Regions from separate parts of the Streptococcus parauberis NCFD 2020 genome, predicted to be linked through region 2. Evidence: predicted binding sites of a transcription regulator. Region 2 holds the regulator's gene; the other holds the start of a gene.
What was found. Region 2 encodes NrdR, which represses ribonucleotide reductase genes. Its sites were predicted from a motif close to ACACNATATATNGTGT; they were not measured.
Positions count from the first base shown of each region.

Region 1: the regulator NrdR is predicted to act here: its motif matches at 2,038-2,053, upstream of nrdH (glutaredoxin-like protein NrdH).

Region 1 covers NZ_AEUT02000001.1:886,722-890,155, reverse strand. Annotated here, with positions in the region: gene nrdE (class 1b ribonucleoside-diphosphate reductase subunit alpha) at 1-1,674, opposite strand, end outside; gene nrdH (glutaredoxin-like protein NrdH) at 1,690-1,911, opposite strand; gene SPB_RS04470 (phosphocarrier protein HPr) at 2,421-2,684, shown strand; gene ptsP (phosphoenolpyruvate--protein phosphotransferase) at 2,689-3,434, shown strand, end outside.
Region 2 covers NZ_AEUT02000001.1:1,508,232-1,511,665, reverse strand. Annotated here, with positions in the region: gene covR (two-component system response regulator CovR/CsrR) at 1-352, shown strand, start outside; gene SPB_RS07570 (HAMP domain-containing sensor histidine kinase) at 354-1,862, shown strand; gene nrdR (transcriptional regulator NrdR) at 2,001-2,495, shown strand; gene SPB_RS07560 (DnaD domain protein) at 2,479-3,434, shown strand, end outside.

The sequences.
Region 1 (3,434 bases), 620 kb from region 2:
CCAGTCTGATGCCTGAGGAATAAAATGATCCTTGAAAAGATCCTTAACAAAATCAGTCTGAGGAACAAATTTACCAGTCACGTATTTATCAAAGTAACTACCATCAGCGTATTTTGAATTCTCAAAGCCTGTAAATGTGGTTTGTCTTTCACGAGCAATATTGTTCGATTCAACCAAGGTCCAGTAATTCATTAACATAAAGTAAATATCAGTGAATTCAACTGATTCAGGGCTACCATATTCAATATGATGTTGAGCCAAATAAGAATGAAGTCCCATTGCACCTAAACCAAAGGTATGTGCTTGTTGGTTACCATTTTTAATTGTTGGCACAGCTTCAATTTGTGAAGAATCCGTAACAAATGTTAGTGCACGTGTCATTGCTTTAATTGAAGCTCCAAAATCAGGAGATGTCATCATATTTAAAATATTAGTTGATCCAAGATTACATGAAATATCAGTTCCCATTTCAACAAATTCCTGTGCGTCATTAATGACACTAGGTTTTTGAATCTGAAGAATTTCAGAACACAAGTTACTCATGATAACTTTACCATCAACTGGATTTGCTTTATTTGCTGTATCAATATTAATGATATATGGGTAGCCTGATTCTTGTTGTAGTTTAGAAATTTCAGTCTCTAAATCACGAGCTTTAATTTTAGTTTTTGTAATTTTAGGATTAGCAACTAACTCATCATACATTGCAGTAATATCAATGTAATTATAAGGAATACCATATTCTTTTTCCACACTATATGGACTAAAGAGATACATATCATCATTATTACGAGCTAATTCATAAAATTTATCTGGAACAGTTAATCCAAGTGATAAGGTTTTAACACGAACCTTTTCGTCAGCATTTTCTTTTTTAGTTGATAAAAAGGCAATGATGTCTGGATGGAAAACATCTAAGTAGACAACACCAGCACCTTGACGTTGACCTAATTGATTAGAATAAGAGAAACTATCTTCGAATAATTTCATAACAGGAACAACACCTGAGGCTGCTCCAGCATATCCTTTAATAGGTGCACCAGCTTCACGCAAGTTAGAAAGTGTGATACCAACACCACCACCAATTCTTGATAATTGGAGGGCTGAGTTGATTGAGCGACCAATTGAGTTCATATCATCGGTAACTTGAATAAGGAAACAAGAAACTAATTCACCACGTCGACTACGTCCAGCATTTAAAAATGAAGGAGTAGCTGGTTGATAACGTTGATTAATCATTTCAATTGCGATTGATTTTGCTAATTCTTCATTACCATCAGCAAAATAAAGAGCATTAAACATGACACGGTCTTCAAGACTCTCTAAGTAATACTCACCATCGTTAGTCTTTAAAGCATATTGCTGATAAAACTTATAAGCAGCCATAAAGGAATTAAACTGGAAGTTTTCATTTTTGATAATACTAGCTAACTCTTCAATAAATTCTTTTGAGTATTTTGAGATAAACTCTGATTCAATGTAATCATGTTTTAAAAGGTACTCAATTTTTTTTGTAATTGAAGCGAAAGGCTTTGTGTTAGGGATTACATTTTCTTCAAAAAAAGCTTGTAATGCTTCTTTATCTTTATGTAATGGGATTTTACCATCGACTGGACGGTTTATTTCATTGTTAAGACGAAAATAAGAAATTTCGCCAATATCTTTTAAACTCATTTATTATTTCCTTAATTACTTTATTAGTTCTTTTAATTTAGCTGGTTGGAATCCAGAAAAGACAATATCGCCACTTTCAATAACAGGTGCAGAGGCAAATCCTAAACTTTTTACATACTCGACTTGTTCTGGCTGTTCATCAATGTTAATCTCTTTGTAGCTTGCTCCATTTTGATCAAGAAATTTTTTGGTCATTTTACATTGCATGCAGTTGTTTTTTGAATAAACAGTAATCATGTATCTTCTCCTTCAATTTTTTCTCAACTGAGAATTTCAATACTAATAGCATATAAAATTTAGAAATAAAAAGCAAGATTTTTCTCTGAAAAAAACACAATATTTTGGGGTTGCTTTTAATTCTAACAACTATATATTGTGTGAACCCTGTCAAATAAGGATTTGCCAATATCTTTTAAATTGAAAAAAAAAGGGATAATTTGATTAATTAAATGGTGGGCTGACATAATATCAATATAGAAAATATTTATAAGAAGTTGATAACATTTTTTCTACATTATTGTAAATCGAGATATTATTAAAACTCTCATTAATAGGAACACTATGGGAAATATGAGAATGAAATATAATTTATGAAAGATTGAAAATTTGGGAGAAAATAGCATAGCTTTTTTCCTAGAGTAGAGATTTAATCTTGAAAATTAAAACACAATATGCTATAATCTGTTATTGTAAGGGTTATCATCTGATAGCTCAAAAATACACAACTATTAAAGGAGAACCATACTATGGCTTCAAAAGATTTTCACATTGTTGCAGAAACAGGAATTCACGCACGTCCAGCTACTTTATTAGTACAAACTGCAAGCAAATTTGCTTCAGATATTACTTTAGACTACAAAGGTAAAGCAGTTAACCTTAAATCAATCATGGGCGTTATGAGCCTTGGTGTTGGTCAAGGTGCTGACGTTACAATTTCAGCTGAAGGTGCTGATGCTGAAGATGCAATCGCAGCAATCGAAGAAACAATGACAAAAGAAGGATTGGCATAATATTATGACAGAAATGCTTAAAGGAATCGCAGCCTCTGATGGTGTTGCTGTTGCTAAAGCATATCTACTAGTTCAACCGGATTTGTCATTTGAGACTGTTACAGTCGAAGATACAAACGCAGAAGAAGCTCGCCTTGATGTAGCATTACAAGCTTCACAAGACGAGCTTTCTGTTATCCGCGAAAAAGCAGTAGAGAGCTTAGGCGAAGAAGCAGCTTCAGTATTTGACGCTCACTTGATGGTATTAGCTGATCCAGAAATGATTAGCCAAATCAAAGAAACAATTCGTGCAAAACAAACTAATGCTGAAACTGGTCTTAAAGAAGTTACAGATATGTTCATCACTATTTTTGAAGGTATGGAAGATAATCCATACATGCAAGAACGTGCTGCAGATATCCGTGACGTTGCAAAACGTGTTTTAGCACATTTGCTTGGTGTTAAATTACCTAATCCTGCTACTATCGATGAAGAATCTATCGTGATTGCTCATGATTTAACTCCTTCTGATACTGCACAATTGGATAAAAAATATGTTAAAGCATTTGTAACTAATATTGGTGGACGTACAAGTCACTCAGCTATTATGGCTCGTACACTTGAAATTGCTGCCGTACTAGGAACTAACGATATCACTAAACGTGTCAGCGATGGCGATATGATTGCTGTTAATGGTATTACTGGTGAAGTTATTATCAACCCTAGCGAAGAAGAAATTACTGCATTCAAAACAGCTGGCGAAGCATATGC
Region 2 (3,434 bases):
TATTCGTGCAATCTTCCGTCGACAAGATATCGAAACTGAGAAGAAAGCGCCAAATCAAGGCGTTTACCGCGATTTAGTGTTAAATCCTCAAAATCGTTCAGTTAATCGTGGAGATGAAGAAATTTCATTAACAAAACGTGAATATGATTTATTAAATATTTTGATGACTAATATGAACCGTGTGATGACTCGTGAAGAGTTATTATCAAGTGTATGGAAGTATGATGAAGCTGTTGAAACAAACGTAGTTGATGTTTATATTCGTTATCTTCGTGGCAAAATTGATATGCCAGGAAGAGAATCTTACATCCAAACAGTTCGTGGAATGGGATATGTAATTCGCGAGAAATAAGATGCAAATAAAAATTCGGAAAACAGGTCAGTATAAGAAATCTTTACCAAAAAGTTTATCTAATTTATTCTTTGTACTATTTTTCTGTATTTTTTCTGCATTTACTTTGATTGCATACTATTCAACAAATTATTTTTTATTGAAAAAAGAAAAACAGGCTGTTAATCAGACTGTTGATATGGTTAGAGTTCGTCTGTCACAGGTGAACTCTAATTTTTCGATTAATAATTTATCAGATGTTTTATATCAAAATAGCAAAGAAAATCTAAAGATTGACAGTTATAGTGGTCAAGAATTAATACGGAGTCGTAGAGATTTAACAAATATTTTAGATTCAAAACAAGATATTTATATCTATAACATTGATAAACGAATGATTTTTACGACTGATGAGGAAGAAAATTCGTTTAATTTAGAAGGTCCCATTAATAAAGTTTTTGAAGATCAGTTACCTGATGAATATCGAGGGCTTTCAATAATTCAGAAAGTTTATTCAAAAGAAACTGGCCATTTGTTAGGATATGTTCAAATCTTTCAAGACTTAGAAAACTATTATATTATTCGAGCACGGCTGTTAATATGGTTGCTTTTTGTTGAATTATTTGGGACAAGTTTGGCTTATTTCATCATATATTTCTCAACAAGACACTTCTTAGAACCCCTGCAAAATTTACATGATGTGATGCGGATGATCTCTGAAAATCCAAATAATTTAGCTCTGCGATCAAACATAAAATCAGGTGATGAAATTGAAGAGCTGTCATCGATTTTTGATACCATGCTAGACAAGGTTGAAAACTATACTAATTTACAGTCTCGCTTTATAAGTGATGTTAGTCATGAGTTACGAACACCAGTGGCAATCATTAAAGGCCATATCGGTCTTTTACAACGGTGGGGTAAAGATGATAGTGAGATTTTAGAAGAAAGTCTGAATGCGACGGCTCATGAAGCTGATCGGATGGCTATTATGATCAATGATATGCTTGATATGATTAGGGTACAAGGTAGTTTTGATGGGCATCAAAATGATATAACTAATCTAGAAAGTTCAATTGAAACAGTCATTGGCAATTTCAAGGTTTTACGTGAAGATTTTATTTTCAATTGGACCAATCCTAAACTTGATTTAGAGGGCAAAATATACAAGAATCATTTTGAACAAGCATTAATGATATTAATTGATAATGCTATTAAGTACTCGCAAAAAGAAAAAGAAATAACAATTGATTTGCGGCTTCAAAGTACCAACCAGGCCATTGTCACAGTTACTGATAAAGGTGAAGGAATTTCGCAAGAGGATTTTGAACATATTTTTGAGCGTTTCTACCGATCTGATAAATCACGCAACAGGACAAGCACGCAAGCCGGACTAGGAATCGGATTATCTATTTTACATCAAATTGTCGAGGGATATAATCTCAGTATGGAGGTTAAGAGTCTGTTACATGAAGGATCGACTTTTATATTATATATTCCACTAGTGGACCCCTTACAATTAATCAATTAGCTAATCTGTAGATTAGCTAATTTTTTCTTTGAGTTGGGTTTCGAGAGTCGTTTATACAAAGGGGAATATTCTTTTTTTTAAGTGAAAAATATGATAGAATAGAGTACTAAATTAATTTGATAGAATTGGGGTGTTTGCGTGCGTTGTCCAAAATGTAATTATAATAAATCTAGTGTCGTTGATAGTAGACAGGCTGAAGATGGCAATACCATCAGACGTCGAAGAGAGTGTGAGAAGTGTCATACACGATTTACTACATTTGAACGACTCGAAGAGCTCCCATTGTTAGTCATCAAAAAAGATGGTACCAGAGAACAATTTTCTAGAGATAAAATTCTGAATGGTGTTGTTCAAAGCGCCCAAAAGCGTCCAGTTTCTAGTACTGATATTGAAAATCTTATTTCAAGAATAGAGCAAAAAGTAAGAGCTGACTATGAGAATGAAGTTTCTAGTACGGCTATTGGTAATTTAGTGATGGAAGAATTGGCAGAATTAGACGAAATTACTTATGTCCGTTTTGCAAGTGTTTATAAAAGCTTTAAAGATGTTGATGAAATTGAAGAATTGCTTCAGCAAATCACTAATCGTGTTCGTGGAAAAAAGAAAAGTAGTGTAAATGATGAAACCCATTGATGAATTTTATTATGTAAAAAATAATAAAATTTTATACAATTCAAATAGTTTAATCCAAGTTTATGCCCCAATTATTGGGAATGATGCTGTTCTCCTATATCAATATTTTATTGAATTTTTTGATGATGCAAGAAGAAGTCATAAATTTTCAGAAATTTTAAATCAACTTCAGTTTGGGATGAGTCGATTTGAAGATGCCATGGTTCTATTGACAGCAATGAATTTGGTCACTTTTTATCAACTCCCAGACGGATATGCGGTTAAATTGCAAACGGCTTTAGATGTGGAAGAGTTTTTATCAAGTCCAGTCTACAAACGCCTCTTAGAACAAAAAATTGGTGATTTAGCAGTCTCAGAAATGCAACCAAGTGTACCTAAGTATGCACAAGATATCTCTAAAAAATTCTCAGATGTTTTTTCTACAGATGTCAAAGGTCAAGTTGCAGCCCCTTCTACCAAAAAACGTCAAGTACAATTTGATTTAGCAAGCTTTAAACGATTGATGACCAGAGATGGTTTGCAGTTTAAAAATGAAAATGAAGCAGTAGTTGGACTCTATAGTTTTTCTGAACAATATGGATTAACTTGGTTTGATACTTATCAAGTTGCCAAGGCGACAGCAATCAACGGGAAAATTTCACCCAGTCGAATGCACTTGAAGCAGTCCCAATCTGCTGTGGCAGACACTGATGCTACATTTTCGGAACCAGAAAAAGTAATCATTACTGCTGCTAAAAATGATACAGCTCTGCAATTCCTGGAAAAAATCAAGAAAGCTCGTCGGGCTACCGTAACCCAAGGTGAGCGTGATTTACTTTTGCAACTAGCTGAAATGAATTTCTTGGATGAGGTAATCAATGTCATGGTCCTTTATACTTTTAACAAGACTAATTCTGCTAACTTGCAAAAAAATTATCTTTTAAAAATCGCAAATGATTT